Regions from separate parts of the Brucella pseudogrignonensis genome, predicted to be linked through region 2. Evidence: predicted binding sites of a transcription regulator. Region 2 holds the regulator's gene; the other holds the start of a gene.

Region 1 (9,592 bases), 1.8 Mb from region 2:
AATTATATTGTCTCGCTTGGGAATGTCTGCCGCTGGCTTGGCACAAAGGCCGAAGAGCTTGGCGTAGAAATCTATCCGGGCTTTGCTGCGACAGAAGTGCTTTATAATGATGAAGGTGCTGTCATCGGTGTTGCGACTGGCGATATGGGCGTCGAGCGCGATGGCACGCATGGTCCGAACTATACGCGGGGCATGGCACTGCTTGGCAAATATGTTCTGATTGGCGAAGGCGCGCGTGGCTCACTTGCTAAGGAACTGATTGCCAAGTTCAAGCTTGATGAAGGTCGAGAGCCGGCCAAGTTTGGTATTGGTCTCAAGGAACTCTGGCAGGTTCATCCATCCAAGCATAAGCCGGGTCTGGTGCAGCATTCTTTCGGCTGGCCGCTGGATATGAAAACCGGCGGCGGTACATTTCTGTATCATCTTGAAGACAATATGGTTGCGGTCGGCTTTGTGCTGCACCTCAACTATAAGAATCCATACCTGTCACCATTTGAGGAATTCCAGCGCTTTAAGACGCATCCGGCTATCCGCGATACGTTTGAAGGTGGCAAGCGCTTGTCTTATGGCGCACGTGCAATTACCGAAGGCGGATTCCAGTCCGTGCCGAAGCTGTCCTTTCCGGGTGGGGCGCTGATCGGCTGTTCGGCTGGCTTCGTCAATGTTCCGCGTATTAAAGGCAGCCATAATGCGGTTCTGTCGGGCATTCTTGCTGCCGACAAGATTGCAGACGCATTGGCCGCTGGTCGCGCCAATGATGAGCCGATTGAGATTGAGAACAGCTGGCGCGATAGTGCCATTGGTAAAGACCTCAAGATGGTCCGCAACGTTAAACCGCTCTGGTCGAAGCTCGGGACGGTTGTTGGTGTCGCGCTTGGCGGTCTTGATATGTGGACCAACCAGCTGTTTGGCTTCTCATTTTTTGGTACGCTGAAGCATGGTAAGACCGATGCACAGAGCCTTGAGCCTGCTGCAAAGCACAAGAAGATTAGCTATCCAAAGCCAGATGGCGTTCTGACTTTTGATCGCCTGTCGTCGGTGTTCTTGTCGAATACCAATCACGACGAAAACGAGCCAGTGCATTTGCAGGTCGCCGATATGAAGCTGCAACAGACATCAGAGCATGATGTTTTTGCGGGTCCGTCGACACGCTATTGCCCTGCAGGGGTTTATGAATGGGTGGATGCAGACGGCAATTCTGCTGCTGATCCGCAAGCTAAGGATGTACGTTTTGTGATCAATGCGCAGAACTGCGTGCATTGCAAAACTTGCGATATCAAAGACCCGAACCAGAATATCAACTGGGTTCCGCCACAAGGCGGAGAGGGGCCAGTGTATGTAAACATGTAAATAAAAAAGGCGGTTTAGACCGCCTTTTTTAGTGAAGCATCACAGACTGAATTTCAGGCTCTTCTGTGTTGGGCCTCACAGGCATAGGGACCGAAAACTCAAGCCTGACAGGCAGGTGATCAGAACCCGTTTCGCCGCGTGTCGCTGCGACTGGTGCTGCAATATCAGGACTGACGAGAATTTGGTCGATTGCTAGCCCTACAAATGGCGCGAGTGTCACGGGCAGGCTTTGCGGCACCCATGTTCCGCCAATGCCGGTCATTGCTTTTGTACCGGAAGCCTTTTCTATGCGGTGAACTGCATTGCTCCATGGTGTTGCGTTGAAATCGCCAGCAATAATGGAAGGGCCGTCGAATTTCTGCAATTCCGGCACCATCTTATCGATGATTGCTGCCTGAGCATACGGCCATGGAAGCACAGCATGATAGGATGCAACATTGACTGGCGTGCCGCTGAAATCAATGGAAGTCATGGCAAGGCGACTGTCGCCAAGGCATGCCTGCGCACTGCCTTCACTGAACGGACGCCGGGATAAAATACCCACGCTCATGGTGTTGCCGCTGATGCGGCATTCAAAGTGATAAGTGTAGGTTCCCTTGAGAATATTGATCCACATCGCCCAGTTTGAACCCGCTTCCTGATAAGCGATGACGTCGGGCTTTTCCTGCGCTATCATTTGCAAGACGCGTTTGGGTTCAGGATTGTTATAGCGCAGATTGATTTGCACAAGACTATAACGTGCCCCGCCAGTTGGCACATTTGCCTGCGCTGCTGATGAGCCATCCAGCAGATTGCGTGCGGCACCAAGTGTTGTGCTGAAAGCAAGGATCGCAAACAGCAGGATCATCGCACCTTCACGTCGCATTGCTGTGAACAAAAGCGGCAGCGCCAGCACTCCCATCAGGATAGCGAGATGGGACCGGAAATGGGCAAACGAATCGAACGCCGGATGTGCAGATCCGAGAAATCCGAGCACAAGCGGCACGGATACCAGAAGGGCAATGATCAGCAGAGTAAAGGCAAAAGTTTCGCGGCGTTTTGACATGATTGGCGAGTAGCGGCTGATTGCGGCGCGATGATGATGCCGAAAGCATTGCCTTCGGCATCTTGTGACTTACTGGAACGCAGTTTCGTAGAAGCTTCTAAGCTTGCGTGAATGCAGTCGTTCATCTGGCATGGCAGCGATTTTTTCCATCGCACGAATACCAATTTGTAGATGCTGCGCGACTTGCCGCTTATAGAACTCGGTCGCCATGCCGGGTAGTTTTAGCTCGCCGTGCAACGGCTTGTCGGAAACACAGAGCAGAGTGCCGTAGGGAACGCGAAAGCGGAAGCCATTGGCCGCAATTGTCGCTGACTCCATATCAAGTGCTACTGCCCGTGCCTGAGAAAGGCGCTGAACAGGGCCGCGCTGGTCGCGCAGTTCCCAGTTGCGATTATCAATCGTCGCAACTGTGCCGGTTCGCATGATCCGCTTAAGATCATAGCCTTCAAGGCCGGTGACTTCTTCAACCGCTTCTTCTAGGGCAACTTGAATTTCTGCCAATGCGGGCAAGGGCACCCAGACCGGAAGATCATCATCGAGAACGTGGTCTTCACGCATGTAAGCGTGAGCAAGAACGTAATCGCCAAGCTCCTGACTGTTGCGCAGACCAGCACAATGTCCCAGCATCAGCCATGCATGCGGGCGAAGCACGGCAACATGATCGGTAATCGTCTTTGCATTGGACGGGCCAACGCCAATGTTAATCATGGTGATGCCAGAATGATCTTTGCGTTGCAGATGATAGGCCGGCATTTGCGGCATGCGTTGCAATGCGATGCCCGTGCTTGGAGCGGTTTCACCTGCAAGCGTGATCGCATTGCCCGGCTCGACAAAGCTGTCATACCCGCCGCCGCCATCTGCCATCAGCTTGCGTGCATAGGCGCAGAATTCATCCATATAGAACTGATAGTTCGTAAACAGCACGAAGTTTTGGAAATGCTTCGGACTTGTCGCTGTGTAATGCGCAAGCCTGTGTAGCGAATAGTCAACGCGTTGCGCCGTGAAAGGTGCAAGCGGCATCGGCTCGCCGGGAATTGGATCAAAATCGGCGTTGACGATCTTGTCGTCTGTTGCGGCCAGATCCGGCACGTCGAAGAGATCGCGCATCGGATGCGTGAAGGCATTGGCAACCGATGCTTCAACATAAGTGCCCTCCATGAAGGCGAAATGGATCGGAATTGGCGTTGCTGATTCCCGAACGGTGACTGTCACCCCATGATTGCGCATCAGCAGGCGAATTTGTTCGTTAAGATAATGTTCAAACAAATCAGGTCGCGTGATGGTTGCCGAATAATCGCCCGGCATGGTCACATGGCCAAACGCCAGACGTGTATCGACATGAGCAAAGCTCGATGTCGACAGACAAATTTCGGGGTAAAAAGCGCGATATCGCTGAGGTCGGACTTCTCCCTTCGCCAACTGTTCAAAGGCTGTGCGGAGAAACGCGGTATTGCGATCATAAAGCTTGCGAAGCGCGACAACTGCCGCGCCTGCATCGGCAAAAACTTGCGGCTCCATAAAAGGAGGCGTTTTAATCTCGGTGAGAAATGGCTGTTCGATTCGTTGTGTCATGACCCAGTATAACAAAATCAATGACACGCGCATGTCTCTGTTTAAATGAGATTACTTGTGTCGCAGGTTTCACCCATTCTTCAGATGTGTGCTTTCGCGTGACTGTTTCCGAGATGCATTACGGTGACATCTCCGATGATTGGCTGATCTCGATAAACATGTTGTTTCCGATCAACAAATAGCCCCGCGACAATCGCAAAGCCAGCGATCATCATGAATACGATGGTCGTGCGTCTTAGCAGCATTCTTCCCCCAAATACTCGATCTTCCATTATAGGGCATGACTGTAAGGTTTGTTGGCTGAACCACTCCTGAGTGCTGCATTCATGTGGCGTTCAAAAATATTGATGTCGCATGAACTTGATCGGTTCGCTCTTGTGCCGCAATTCACGGCGCTTATGTTAGCTTGCATCGGAGTTACCGACAAAGCCAAGAAAGAGGGAGTTAACGACCCATGGCCGAGCAGACAAAACCGATTGAACTTTACTATTGGCCGACACCGAATGGCTTCAAGGTGAGCATTATGCTCGAGGAACTGGGTGTTCCTTATGAAGTCAAATATGTAAATATCGGCAAAGGCGATCAGTTCCAGCCGGATTTCCTCAAAATCGCACCGAACAATCGCATGCCTGCTATTGTTGATCCGGAAGGTCCGGGCGGCGCGCCGATTTCGGTCTTTGAATCGGGTGCAATTCTTCAATATCTCGGACGCAAATTTGGCAAGTTCTATCCATCAGATGAACGCAAGCGCGTTGCAGTTGATGAATGGCTGATGTGGCAGATGGGTGGACTTGGGCCAATGTCGGGTCAGGCAGGACATTTCCACATTTATGCACCAGAAAAAGTGCAGTACGGGATTGATCGCTATACCAATGAGGTCAACCGTCTTTATGGCGTTCTCAATCGCCAGCTTGAAGGCAAAGACTATATCGCGGGCGAATATTCCATCGCTGATATGGCGAGCATTGGTTGGATCAACGCTTACAAGAATTTTGATCAGAAGCTGGAAGATTTCCCAAACCTCAAGCGCTGGCATGAGACCATGAACGCACGACCCGCCGTGCAGCGTGGTCTTGTGGTTGGCAAAGAAGAGCGCGAACGCGCAATGGCTTCGGCTAATAAGGAAGAAGAGCAGAAAGTGCTATTTGGCCAGAAAGCCAGGTAATCAAAAAAGGCGGCTGAGAAGCCGCCTTTTTAGTTTTAGACTTACTGCCTCGTGAGGCTTTCGCTTTTGCAGATTAATCCGCCCATTACACAGCCAGAGAGCGAAAGCGTGTTGCCTTTGACGCTGGCTTTGCCCGTATAGGTCTTGCCTTCGTCGAGCTTGTTGACCTCGCCTTTATAGCTGCCGTCCTTGCCTGACATAGAGCCTATCGATTTGCCCTTATATTCGCCGGTTTGAACCGTGCCGCAATATTTGCCACCACCACAGGCCGCATAACTGATGATCGTGCCGTTCGGCCGCTTCCACGTGCCGACAATGGCTTCATCAGCAAAGGCTGGTACAGCGAGGGTTGCCGTCAGAGCAACGGCAGCAGTTAGTCCCATCATAAAATTACGGATCATGCATTCCTCCCAAAATGCGGCAAGGCACGTTGCCTTGCGGAAAACTTACGCAAACGTAAACGTAATTGAATTTGGAGCAGAGCGAAAGAGGTATAATTGAAGCTGTTATATTCGTTGCTAGCCACGTCCTAAACGAAGCCAATCTGCACCATGGTTATCATCTGGTTTCTAAGCGCTGTGGATGAAAAATCTGCCATTTTGGAAAAATGCTGCAATTCATTGAGCTTGGATGTTTAACAAATTCCCAAGTTTACTCCTTGTTGGGATTTTGTTGTCGCGTTGTTAAGCATCTGGTTTAACGCGCATTTTAACTCTGTTGGGTAATCTCAGCATCATGAACGGAACGACAGATCCGACAGTTCGGGGACGGTAAAAGCCAGTCTCAGAAACAAAGAGCGGACGGTTCTCGGGATTTAACAGGGACAAAGAAAATGACACAGTTTCAGAGCGTCACACAGCAGAGCAAAACAGGTTCTCAAGATCGTATTCTACTGGAAATGGGATTGAAATATGCCGTTGGCCGGGACTGTGAGATTGATGTGGTCGAAGCACATAAATGGCTTAATATTGCTGCAATCCGTGGCAATCAGAAGGCTGAACGTATGCGTAATCAGGTTGCTGCAACCATGAGCAAGACAGAACTTGCCGCAGCCCTGCGCAGTGCACGCGAATGGATGACTGCGCACTGAGATCGTTGAAAGTTTAAACAAAAGCCGCCTTTTGAGGCGGCTTTTGTTTAACTTATGCCAAGATAGCGGCCCGGCTTATGATTGATGGCAATAATGGCATTCATAGCCACCGCGCCCGCCAGCGATAACAGCATATTCTCCCAGGGAATAAAGAACAGGGAACCGAGCATAATAATAACGTCAAGCGCTAGCTGGAACCAGCCAGCACGAATGCCATAGGCATCCTGCAAATAAAGCGCCAGAATGTTTACACCGCCGACACCAGATCGGTGGCGAAAAAGGGCAAGAACGCCCATCCCCATGAGCGTGCCCCCCATGAGTGCAGCAAACAGCGGATTGATTGAACTGAAATCAACGCACATAGGTATCACTTTGGCGAAGAGCGACATCAGAGCAACTGCGATAAATGTTCTGACGGTAAACGCCCAGCCCATCCGTTTCGCTGCAAAATAATAAAACGGCAGGTTGATCACAAAATAGAGCGCGCCAAAGCTAATGCCTGTTGCATATTGAATAAGCAACGCAATACCAGCCGTGCTGCCAGTCATCAGTGTGGCTTGGCTGTAAAGGGTTATGCCCAATGCGATGAATGAGGTACCAATGAGCATTGCAATCGCATCTTCATAAAGACGATGACGATCCGGCGTCATTAGGCTGGTAGCATCGACAAGTGGGGAGACACTATTTGACACGATCAACTCCAAAGCTGCGGAAAATTGGACGAATTGATGAAATGACCAGATCGAAGTCCGGCATTTATCTGCATATATTTTCGCTGATTTGATCGTCAGAATGCCAATGACCAGCGTCACGTCTTGGGAGACACACTCAATATAGCATCTGTCGAATGTTGCTGCACTGCTAGCAATATTGTTATTTTACGTGCCTTTTTTCGATTTTATCGCGCTTATGTCTTCGAATTATTTTGGATTATTTCGTATTCGGTTTTAGCAAGAAATTGTTTCACCTCTGCCGGACTGCGCAACTGGTACTTCGAAAGATGCGACGGCGCCTTTTCCATAAAAGTGAGTGCACGAATGCGGCCATTGTTGCGATAGTTTGCTGCGAATTTGAGAAACTCCCAGTCAAAGCGTTCTTTGCATCCTTCGGCCATGTCGGGGCGTGACTTTCCGAAATAGCGAAATGTTCGGGTGAGAATTCGCCAGAGGCGTCTCGGTGTCGAAATATCCAAAAAGATGAGCATATCAGCACGTTCCGCGCGATAAGCCATAGTTTCACTATGGTTTCCTTCAAAGATCCATTCATCTCGATTTGCAATTTCCGTGGTCAAACGCCCTATTTCTTCGCGTGGGCGCATTGTCCAATTAGGTAGCCAGTAAATTGTGTCGATGTGAACGACCGGGAGGTCAGTTATTTTTCCAAGAGAACGGGCCAGAGTGGACTTTCCTGAACCAGCGCCGCCAAATATCATTACTCTCTTAAACATGGTGACGAATTCCTGATTTTAACTCTGTTGCAATAATATTGAGACAACCAATAATAATTACTGTATGTTTACTTATGTTCAATAAGCCGTTGTAACGCGCGAAGAATGACGTTTAGAATTTTTGTATTGTAGACAATGGTAATATTAATTGAGTGATTGACAGTCAACTTGCCGAGTATCAACATTGATGTCGAATGTGAATTTCGGAAGGGTTTGAAGACGGGTGAAAAGGACCCGAGGTTTTGAATGGTCGCGTCGAGCGATAGTCAACTAACAAGTATCGTAAACAATAGTCCGTATCCGACAGGGAGCGACAAGATGTCTATTCGTACCATTGCAGCTTTGGCTGGGACCACATTCATTCTGGGCGCATCTGCCTTTGCTTTTTCAACGCAGGCCAGTGCGCTGACCATGAAAGAATGTAGCGCAAAGTATCAGTCGGCCAAGGATGCCGGGACGCTTGGCAATGTTAAGTGGAACGACTTCCGTAAGACACAATGCGGAGATGATGCTGCGGCAGCGCCTGCCGCTCCAGCAAAGAAGGCTGCTGCGCCTGCCAAAAATGCTGCAGCTCCAGCTGCTGCTGATACTGCCAAAGGACTGACAATGAAGCAGTGCAGCACGAAATATCAGGCTGCCAAAGATGCGGGCATCGATGGTGGCGCAAAATGGAATGATTTTCGTAAGGCTGAATGTGGTCCGGGTGCGGATGCTGTAGCACTAAGTACAGATGGTAATTCGGAGCCAGCCGCTCCCACTGTTGCGGCACCGAAGGGCATCAAGTTCCCCACTGCTGTGTCTGCCAAGTTCTCCAGCGAGTCACCGGGTAAGGCTCGTATGCATACTTGCCTTGAACAGTATCATGCTGCGAAAGACGCAAATGCGCTTGGTGGCCTTAAATGGGTACAGAAGGGCGGCGGTTATTACAGCCTTTGCAATGCACGCCTGAAAGGCAATTCATAAACCAGATCTGGGACGGCTTATAAGTCGGTTTGAACTTACACCGTTTTAGAGAAGAGGCCTTGCAAATCTGCAAGGCCTTTTTTGTTAAGGCGCTTTTAGGGCAATCAACGCCGCTTGAACCAGCTACTAACGCCAACAATAAGCCAGCCGAGAATCATTAGGCTGCCGCCTGTCGGTGCAGCCATTGGAAACAACCTGCTTCCGGCCATGTCGCGCATGAAGAGATCTCCGCAAAACAGTGCCAGTCCCGCGATGAGTATGGCGCCACCCATACTTGCCACGCGGCTATTGGGAACAATCAATGACAGGACCAGGAGGGCAGGGGCATGGCCAAGCAAGAGTGGTGCAATAGCACTCAAGTGGTTTTCACCACCATGCGCGGCTCCTGCATACGCAGCAATAGCCAGTGCGCCACACAGTCCAGCAAGTGTACCAAACACCGGATTACGAACCTGAGCGTTGAGTTGGTTTGACATAATGATCTCCGCAATTGGGCAGAACGCGAGCTAGAATATTTTTAAATTGGCTACAGGCTTTTTTGCGCATCGAGGATTGCGTCTGGAAGAGCTGCTTCAAACATATCCAATTGCTCACTCACGCCAACACTCACCCGAATGCAGCGGTCAAGAACTGGCGCTCCGGGCTTGCGAATGAAAACGTCCCGTTCAATCAAGCCATTCAGGATAGCGGTTGCAAAAGCGCCATCGTGACCGCAATCAACTGTCACGAAATTGGTGGCCGATGGTATTGGTTTCAGCCCGTGTTTGACTGCGATTTTTGCAATGCGTTCACGACCCGCGTGGATTTTCTCCACAACGTCGTTCAGATAAACTTGATCTTTTAGTGCCGCGATGGCGGCCGCTTGTGCAATTCGGTTAACAGCAAAATGATCGCGGATTTTGTTGAAGGCGCTAATTGCGGTTTCGTTACCGACGACGTAACCAACGCGAATGCCCGCAA
Region 2 (9,592 bases):
CTGGTCCTATAACGAGCAAGCGTACTGCCATCATTGCTGGTAACGGTCTTTTGCCAATCAAAGTGGCTGAAGCTTTAAAGGCGGATGGAAATCCGCCTTTTGTGCTTCCGTTGCGGGGCGAAGCGGATGCTTCGCTTTACGAGTACGAACATCAGGAAATCGCGGCGATTGATTTTGGCATGTTGATTCGTGCCATGCGTTCCGCTGGCGTTAGCCAGGTTGTTCTTGCCGGTGGACTTCGTAATCGTCCGCATCTTAGTGATTTGAAGCTCAATGTTCCGACTTTGAGGGCCGCGCGCTACGTTCTGATCGCACTGGGGCAGGGCGATGATGCTCTGCTGCGCGCTTTCATGCGGTTGCTTGAGCGTTATGGTTTTAGCATGATTGGCGCCCACGAGGTTGTGCCAGAATTGTTATCGCCGACACCTCCGCGCAACATAACGCGTAGGACGCCCGACGCTCGCGAGCGACGAAATATAGCGCTTGCAATGGAAGCAGCGCTTCGCCTCGGAGAGCTCGATGTCGGGCAAGGCGCAATCGCTGCTGGTGGGCGCGTTGTGGCTCTCGAAGGTGCCGAAGGCACCGACCAGATGATCGAGCGTGTACACGAGCTTCGTCAGGCCGGTCGCATCTCCAAACTCGGTGGTGTGCTTGTTAAAATGGCGAAGCCACGTCAAGATGAGCGCGCTGATTTGCCTGCTATCGGGATATCAACGGTGGAGAATGCTGCACGAGCAGGACTTTCGGGAATTGCGATTGAAGCAGGCCGAACTTTCATTTTGGGTCTTGGGGAAACCATTGCCGCAGCCAATGAAAAGGGCCTCTTTATCGAAACAATCAGTCGAAGCAAAAAGGATAGGACAGGGTGAGCAAAAAAAACCGGCCATTAAAAATAGCAATCGTGGCCGGAGAAGAGTCTGGTGATCTTCTTGGTGCTGATCTGATTGATGCGCTTCGTGGTCAGACAGAGCGGCTTGTCGATATTATTGGCGTCGGCGGTGCGCATCTAAGTGAGCGCGGACTGAAGACGTTTTTCGATCCGCATGAGATTGCACTTATGGGCCTAGGTGCAATTTTAAAGAATCTCCCCGGCCTGATTTTACATATTCGACAGACGGCGAGGCGCATTGTTGCTGAGAAGCCGGATTGCGTGCTGCTGATTGATAGCCCTGAATTTACACATCGGGTTGCGAAGAAAATTCGTGCGGCCGATCCATCAATCCCAATTGTCAAATATATCGCACCGAGCGTGTGGGCATGGCGTCCTCAACGGGCCAAAGCCATGCGTGCCTATGTCGATCATGTTCTGACGGTTTTGCCGTTTGAAGTTGAGGTGATGAAGCGGTTGAACGGCCCACAATCGACTTATGTCGGCCATCGTTTGAGCAGCTATGAGCCTATTTTAAAGGTTCAAGAGGCACAACGTGCACTCGAGCTGACGCGTTGGAGTGATGATACACGCTGTTTGTTGGTGATGCCTGGCTCGCGCCGTGGTGAAGTCGAAATGCTCATGGAGCCATTCGGTAAAGCCGTTGCAGAGCTTTCCACGCGCTTTGAAAAACTCGAAATTATTCTGCCCACATTGCCGCGTATCGAGGAAATGGTCCGGGAGCTTTCGAAGGATTGGGCTGTTAAACCGCTAATCGTAACAGGCGATGAAGCCAAGTGGGATGCTTTTGCGCGCGCAGATGCGGCTTTGGCCGCTTCGGGTACCGTTTCGCTGGAACTGGCCTTGTCGCATATTCCAACGGTTCTTTCCTATAAGGCTGACTGGTTCGCACGTCAGTTTCTGATTTCCAGAATTACGATCTGGAGCGCAGCTCTACCGAATATTATTGCTGATCAGCCCGTAGTACCGGAGTTCTTCAATGAATCCGTACGGCCCGGCAATCTGGCGCGTTATATCGAACAGCTTTTGCTGAAGAGTGCATCTCGACAGGCTCAGATTGATGGATTTGATAAGGTCACGAAGATTATGGCAACTGATCGGCCTTCTGGTGAAATCGGAGCGGGAGTGCTGCTTGATCTGGCTGAGAACGGCAGGAAACGCTAAGCGTTAGAAAATTTGGGCAAACAAAAACCCCGGCGATTTGCCGGGGTTTTCTTTTATTCAATGACTATTTGCGCTTCGCAGTTGGTACATAATCGCGTTCTGGCGCACCAGTGTAAAGCTGACGCGGACGGCCAATCTTCTGCTGAGGATCTTCGATCATTTCCTTCCACTGTGCGACCCAGCCGACGGTGCGAGCGAGTGCGAACAGAACGGTGAACATTTCGGTTGGGAAGCCGAGAGCCTTCAGTGTAATGCCCGAGTAGAAGTCGATATTTGGATAGAGCTTCTTCTCGATGAAATATTCATCGGTCAGAGCAATGCGTTCCAGTTCCAATGCAACATCGAGAAGCGGATCATCCTTGATGCCGAGTTCGCCGAGAACTTCATGGCAGGTCTTCTGCATGATCTTCGCGCGTGGATCGTAGTTCTTGTAAACGCGATGACCAAAGCCCATCAGACGGAATGGATCGTTTTTGTCTTTCGCACGTGCGATGAATTCTGGAATGCGGTCAACAGAGCCGATTTCAGCAAGCATATTGAGCGCTGCTTCATTCGCACCGCCATGCGCAGGGCCCCAAAGGCAAGCAACACCAGCAGCGATACATGCAAATGGATTTGCGCCCGACGAACCGGCGAGACGAACGGTCGATGTCGAAGCATTCTGTTCGTGATCAGCATGCAGGATGAAAATGCGGTCCATAGCGCGAGCGAGAACAGGATTGACCTTGTAATCTTCACACGGAACGCCAAAGCACATGTACAGGAAGTTCGACGCAAAATCGAGGTCGTTCTTCGGGTACATGAATGGCTGGCCGATGTGGTACTTATAAGCCATTGCAGCAAGGGTTGGCACCTTGGCGATCAGGCGGATCGAAGCAACCATGCGCTGATGCGGATCGGTAATATCGGTCGAGTCGTGGTAGAAAGCCGACATAGCGCCTACGCAGCCCACGATAACGGCCATTGGGTGCGCGTCACGGCGGAAGCCGCTAAAGAACTTTGTCATCTGCTCGTGGATCATAGTGTGACGTGTCACACGATGATCAAAATCGGCCTTCTGGGTCGCTGTTGGCAGTTCGCCGTAAAGTAGCAGATAGCAAGTTTCGAGGAAGTCGCCATGTTCAGCAAGCTGATCAATCGGATAGCCACGATAAAGCAGCACGCCTTCATCACCATCAATATAGGTGATTTTGGATTCGCACGAAGCGGTCGAGGTGAACCCTGGGTCATAGGTGAAAGCATGGGCGTTTTTGTAAAGTGGACCGATGTCGACAACGTCCGGCCCGACAGTGCCTTGTCGTACAGGCAGGTCGAACGTTTTGCCGTCGAGGGTAAAGCTAGCTGTCTTATCTGACATCGTGTTTCCTTTCGTGTCCACTTTTGCTGCCCATGGCAGCTGAAATTTTAATCGTCTCTATAACTTGTCTTCTCAACTTCTACAGGTTTCGCACTTTCGCGCGAAACCGATTTTTCAACGCATTATCCAAACGATTTCGACCGCCAAACTATCCCAATGATTTCGCGATGCAATGCGTATTTTGGTCTAATTAAGCCAGTTTTGTCACGTCAGCGTGAATGCTAACAGTTCAAACGATTTGATCTTTTACCCGTGCAAGCGACTCTTCGCGACCAAGCACGAACAGAACGTCGAATACACCCGGTGATGTCGCACGACCGGTGAGTGCTGCGCGCAATGGTTGCGCAACCTTACCAAGTTTGAGGCCAATCGTTTCCGCGTGCGCACGAACAGCTGCATCAAGTGCGTCAACAGTCCATTCGCCAACTGATTCTAAATGCGGCAGAACGCCTTTAAGGATTTCACGGCCTTCGTCACTGAGAAGGGAAGCTGCTTTTTCATCAAAAGCGAGCGGACGTTTGGCAAAAATAAACTTCGCACCATCTGCGAGCTCGACCAGTGTCTTCGCACGATCTTTCAGACCGGGCATTGCTGTCAGAAGCTGTGCACGTCCCTTTTCGTCAAGCGACGCTTCCAGTTCTTTACCGCCTTCGATTTCCGGCAATACGGCGATCAATGCGTCGAACAAAGCTTTGTCATCGCTGGCGCGCATATAAACGCCGTTGATGGCTTCCAGTTTCTGGAAGTCAAAACGTGCTGCACCCTTGTTGATGTCGGTCACGTCAAACCATTCAACCATCTGCTCGGTCGACATGATTTCATCATCACCGTGGCTCCAGCCAAGGCGGACGAGATAGTTGCGCAGTGCTTCCGGCAGATAGCCCATCGCACGATAGGCATCGACACCAAGTGCACCATGACGCTTCGAAAGCTTGGCACCATCCGCACCATGAATGAGCGGGATATGCGACATCTGCGGGACTTCCCAGCCCATACCGTCGTAAATCACGGTCTGGCGGGCAGCATTTGTCAGGTGATCATCACCGCGGATGATGTGCGTAACGCCCATATCGTGATCGTCAACGACAACCGCGTGCATATAGGTTGGATTGCCATCGGAACGAAGAATGATGAAATCGTCGAGATCCTTGTTCGGAAAGCGGACATCGCCCTGCACAGCATCGCGAACAACGGTTTCGCCATCGCGTGGCGCTTTAATGCGGATAACAGGTTTCACGCCTGCAGGCGCTTCGGATGGATCACGATCGCGCCAGCGGCCATCATAACGTGGCGGACGGCCTTCAGCGCGTGCTTTCTCGCGCATTTCTTCGAGTTCTTCAGGTGTTGCGTAGCAATAATAGGCTTTGCCTTTCGCAACGAGTTCTTCTGCTACTTCCCGGTGACGCGGTGCACGTTCGAACTGTGAAATTGGTTCACCGTCCCAATCGAGGCCAAGCCAGGTCAAGCCATCAAGAATGGCGGCCGTTGCAGCTTCGGAAGAACGCTCACGATCTGTATCTTCGATGCGCAGCAGCATCTTGCCGCCCGTATGCTTTGCATAAAGCCAGTTGAAAAGAGCCGTGCGGGCTCCGCCAATATGCAGATAACCCGTGGGCGAAGGGGCAAAACGGGTGACGACCGGTTTCGACATAACAGCTCCACTGTGTCAAAGCCTCGTTGAGTTGCGGCAGGAAGCCGAGCGCGAGGCAGAATTTTGAATATGTAGCGCCCGTTTTCTCACAGTCCACGGGCGATAAGGATTCTCATTGCGAGAACCCTCTCGATTTTGACTGTGGTTCATGTAGCATAGGCAGCACGGTGTGCAAGCGTTTCCCAATTCTTTCGCACCGTCGGGACGTGCTTCTTTAGATTAAGCGCGGGCACTTTTGCAGTCAGGCGGGGGCATGACGGGCATAAGGGAAAGACAAGAGGTGAGCGAGCGGGCATTTGTCAAAGACATGCCTGAAGGTCTTGCTCGTGCCTTGCTTCCTGAACCGTGGTTACCGAAAGAACGAGCTGATATTCAGCCCGTCGCTTTACCGGAAAGGAAACTGACACCTTCCGAGCGTGCGCGGGAACTGCTGAGTAGTTCACGGCAGCTTTTGATTGCGGCGCTTGATCGTGAAATAGGGCGCGGAATATTTTTTCTTCTTTTTCCCGTTTTTATGGGGTTGGGAGCCGTTGTTTATTTCACGCTTTCTTATGAACCTGAATGGTTGCCCATTCTATCTGTTGTTGTAGCTGTTTGTTTAATACGTTTTTTATTCAGAAAACACTTCCTCGTATCACAAGCAGTGACACTCGTGTTGGCGGTGTTATTGGGAATAGTTGCGGGAAAGTTCGAGACGGAACGACGAAGTACGCAATTGTTAGGCTCTGAGGTTGCAACGCGTATCACTGGCAGAGTTGTTGGCTTAGAGTATCGCGATAATGGCAGTTGGCGTGTGACGCTTGATTTGCTTGAAACGCAACGACCCAAACTTCGCTATGCGCCGCAACGCATCCGGATTACGGCGCGCGATATACCAGCCAAAACAGAAATTGGCAGCGGCTTGACTGGTTTCGCGCGGTTACGTGTGCCCACTGGTCCTGTTCGACCGGGAAACTACGACTTTGCGTTTCACGCCTATTTCGGCGGGATAGGTGCAAATGGCTTTTTCTTGGGCACTCCAAAAATAGCTGATGTGCCTGCACCAAGTGAGGTTTTCGCCAAAATTTCCGGCGCTATCGCTCAATTACGGGTACATGTTTCTGAACGTATCGCTGAAGTGCTTTCAGGCGAGGATGGGAGTGTCGCAGCCGCACTCATCGCTGGAGAACGAGCGGGGATAAGTGAAGAAACAAATGAGGATCTGCGCAAAGCGGGTCTCGCGCATATCTTGTCTATTTCTGGTTTGCACATGGTGTTGGCTGCAGGGGTTGTGATGATGTCGTTGCGATCTTTATTCGCACTCGCACCAGCGTTTAGCGCCAGATATCCGGTCAAAAAAATTGCTGCATGTCTTTCACTTCTAAGTTGCACGTTCTATCTGGCTATGTCCGGTGCTGACGTCGCTGCGCAACGAAGCTATGTGATGATCGTTGTGATGCTTTGTGCATTGCTGGTCGATCGCGTAGCGATCAGTATGCGCAATCTCGCTATCGCCTCAGTGGCAATGATTGCGATTTCCCCGCATGAAATTGTGGGGCCAAGCTTTCAAATGTCGTTCTCAGCCACTGCGGGTCTCATTGCAGCTTTTGCGTGGTGGAGCGATAAGAAATCTCGCAAGCAAACAGCTATTGAAGATCGTCGCGCAAAGCCACGCGGGATTATTTCAAAAATTCTATTACCAACGGTTGCGACGGGCGCTACGTCTATTGTTGCTGGCGTGGCCAGTGGAATTTTCGCAGCCTATCATTTTAACAATACGGCGCCGTTTGGTCTTGTTGGCAACGTATTGGCACTACCCGTTATTTCTATATTGGTTATGCCCTTCGCAGTGCTCAGCTTGTTATTGATGCCGCTGCATCTGGATTGGTTGCCATTGCAGATTATGGGGTTCGGCGTTTTACTGGTCAGACATATTGCAAGTTTTGTCGCCAGCTTTTCGCCTGATGGTAATCCAGGGGTCATGCCAGCTAGCACGCTTGTTCTCTGGACGCTGGCGCTTGTTATAGCGGTTGTGTTTACAACACGAATGCGATGGCTGGCACTCCCCTTCGTAATTATCGGGCTTGCCGTTTTTATAAGAACACCGTTGCCTGATATTCTTGTGAGTGAAGATGCGAAATTCGTCGCTGTGCGTCTTCCAGATGGGAATTTTGCTATTAATCGCAGCAGGCCTCCAAAATTTACCGCGCAGAACTGGCAGACAGCCTATCTGATTAATGAGTTTATTCCGCCGCAGGTGGTAAAAAAACAGCGAATGGTATCAGCTGAAGAAGCCTTTGTTTGCGAAGATGGGGTGTGCGCCATTCCGCTGCGGGACGGTAGAATGCTATCCTACACGGCAGATGAAGAGATGAAAGACGCAGCCTGCAATATTGGCGACATTGTCATTCTCGCTATAGCTGGCAAAGAGTTGAGCTGTAAGCGTTTTAGCGTCCTGATGATCGACCGACAGGAACTAGCCTTAAAAGGTACTCTTGAACTCAGACTAGGGCATAAGCTGCTACGTGTAAGCGCTTCTGCAATCAACTCAGACGAAAACGGTATTGCGCAGGAGAATAAAATTTACCGTTTCGCACTGACCAAAACGACCAACTTAGCCGACTATGCTGATCAGCTGACCTTTTCAGTCGATGCGCCAACGCGCCCGTGGCATTTGCATCGTCTCTATTCGCGAGCGGCGAGGGGACTACCTGATCGCGAATATCAAAAGAGAGCTGGCGCTGAGAAAAGTAGAGCTTATGAAGCGTCGCAAGCCGCAACAGAATTGGCAGAGCCATTATAGCTGACTGTACTGCTTAAAAGGAAACATATTCAGTTGCATGTCTCCTAAAATGCAGTTGCTTTAATAGCGTCGGATGAGGCCAATCAACTTACCTTGTACGCGCACACGATCTGGACCAAAAATCCGCGTTTCATAAGCCGGGTTTGCAGCTTCAAGCGCAATTGATGCACCTTTGCGACGGAAGCGTTTCAGAGTTGCTTCTTCGTCATCGACCAGTGCAACAACAATTTCGCCTGGATTGGCCGTCTCACCGCGCTTAATGATGACGGTGTCACCATCAAAAATTCCTGCCTCGATCATCGAGTCGCCTTTGACTTCGAGCGCATAATGCTCGCCAGCACCGAGCATTTCTGGTGGCAGACTGATCGAATGTGTCTGATTCTGAATTGCTGATATCGGTACACCGGCTGCGATACGTCCCATCATCGGCACGGAAACCGTTGCTGGAGAATCATCATTTGCCGTAACAGGTGCAGGTCGTGACGGAGGAGGCGGTGGTGGCGCTTTGCCAAGGCTACCTTCGATGACGCTTGGAGCGAACTTCTTTTGTGAGTTCAGGCCCGGTGCAATGGAATCAGGTAGGCGAAGAACTTCGAGCGCACGTGCACGATTGGGAAGTCTACGAATAAAACCGCGTTCTTCCAGCGCTGTGATAAGGCGATGAATGCCCGATTTGGAAGCCAAATCGAGAGCTTCTTTCATTTCGTCAAACGACGGAGGGATGCCCGTCTCTTTAAGACGTTCATGAATGAACAGCAGAAGCTCGTGCTGTTTACGGGTCAACATGCGCCATACCCTCCGGACCAGAATCAAATAAAAACAAAACCAGAACGAACACTATATGTTCCAGTCTTGTTCCGCAATGGTTTTAAAATGATTAATGGTTGTGCGGAGGGGGCGTTCTTTACAGCATTAATATCGTACAAGCGTCACCCGTGGAGGCAGCAGGGGCATGCTCATCTCTCATCAGCAATGCCTGAGAGCGAACCAGCGCTGAAAGCATCGATGAGTCTTGAACCGGGAAGGGTGTTGCAATCAGTGTGCCGTCAGATGCCTGAGTGACAGTCGAGCGCACATAGTCGCGCCGGTGGTCATTGGCTTTCATCGCTTCACCAAGTTTGGCTGGGCGAATATCTGCATTTAACTCTGTGCCAGACAGTTTCGCGACGAGGGGGCGCAGAAAAACAAGACTGCATACGAGACTTGAAACCGGGTTACCTGGCAGCCCGATGACGTGAATAGTTTTGCCAGAAGTGGCTTTGCGTCCGTACATTAGCGGCTTACCCGGACGCATGGCGATTTTCCAAAAGTCGAGATCAACGTCGCAATTCTGCAACGCACCGTGAATGTAATCGCGGTCTCCAACGGATGCGCCACCAACCGTCACCAGAATGTCGATACCATCCGAAAAAGCGTCGCTGATTGCTGTTTCTATCTTTGCCGGATTATCAGTGATGATACCTAGATCTTCTGGCTCACCACCTGCACGGCGGACGATTTCGGCAATGCCAACACTGTTGGAAGCGACGATCTGGTCAGGGCCGGGAATTATTCCAGGCAGTACAAGTTCGTCGCCGGTAGCGAGTATCGCGACGCGCGGCTTGCAGAATACTGAAATTGTTGCATTGCCGCTCGCTGCTGCAAGCGAAAGCGCAGGCGCATCAAGAGAACGACCGATTGGCAGTACAACATCGCTGGGAGCGAAATCTAGCCCCGCACGTCGGATATGCCGCCCCTTGTCTAGTCCGT

What was found. The regulator LexA, encoded in region 2, represses DNA repair genes until DNA is damaged. The targets are predictions, from matches to a motif close to TGTTCNNNNTGTGTTCNG.
Region 1: a site for LexA is predicted at 5,918-5,935, ahead of RI570_RS09680 (sel1 repeat family protein). Genes of this name have one in related genera too.

Annotation. Positions count from the first base shown of each region.
Region 1 covers NZ_JAVLAT010000001.1:1,996,555-2,006,146, forward strand. Annotated here, with positions in the region: gene RI570_RS09650 (electron transfer flavoprotein-ubiquinone oxidoreductase) at 1-1,350, shown strand, start outside; gene RI570_RS09655 (endonuclease/exonuclease/phosphatase family protein) at 1,379-2,395, opposite strand; gene RI570_RS09660 (AMP nucleosidase) at 2,465-3,967, opposite strand; gene RI570_RS09665 (hypothetical protein) at 4,048-4,212, opposite strand; gene RI570_RS09670 (glutathione binding-like protein) at 4,422-5,132, shown strand; gene RI570_RS09675 (DUF2147 domain-containing protein) at 5,174-5,518, opposite strand; gene RI570_RS09680 (sel1 repeat family protein) at 5,965-6,222, shown strand; gene RI570_RS09685 (YitT family protein) at 6,270-6,872, opposite strand; gene RI570_RS09690 (DNA topology modulation protein FlaR) at 7,130-7,669, opposite strand; gene RI570_RS09695 (antifreeze protein) at 7,988-8,632, shown strand; gene RI570_RS09700 (DUF423 domain-containing protein) at 8,737-9,108, opposite strand; gene RI570_RS09705 (pyridoxal phosphate-dependent aminotransferase) at 9,159-9,592, opposite strand, start outside.
Region 2 covers NZ_JAVLAT010000001.1:221,555-231,146, reverse strand. Annotated here, with positions in the region: gene RI570_RS01105 (LpxI family protein) at 1-869, shown strand, start outside; gene lpxB (lipid-A-disaccharide synthase) at 866-2,053, shown strand; gene gltA (citrate synthase) at 2,118-3,410, opposite strand; gene gltX (glutamate--tRNA ligase) at 3,640-5,061, opposite strand; gene RI570_RS01085 (ComEC/Rec2 family competence protein) at 5,315-7,843, shown strand; gene lexA (transcriptional repressor LexA) at 7,904-8,629, opposite strand; gene glp (gephyrin-like molybdotransferase Glp) at 8,748-9,592, opposite strand, start outside.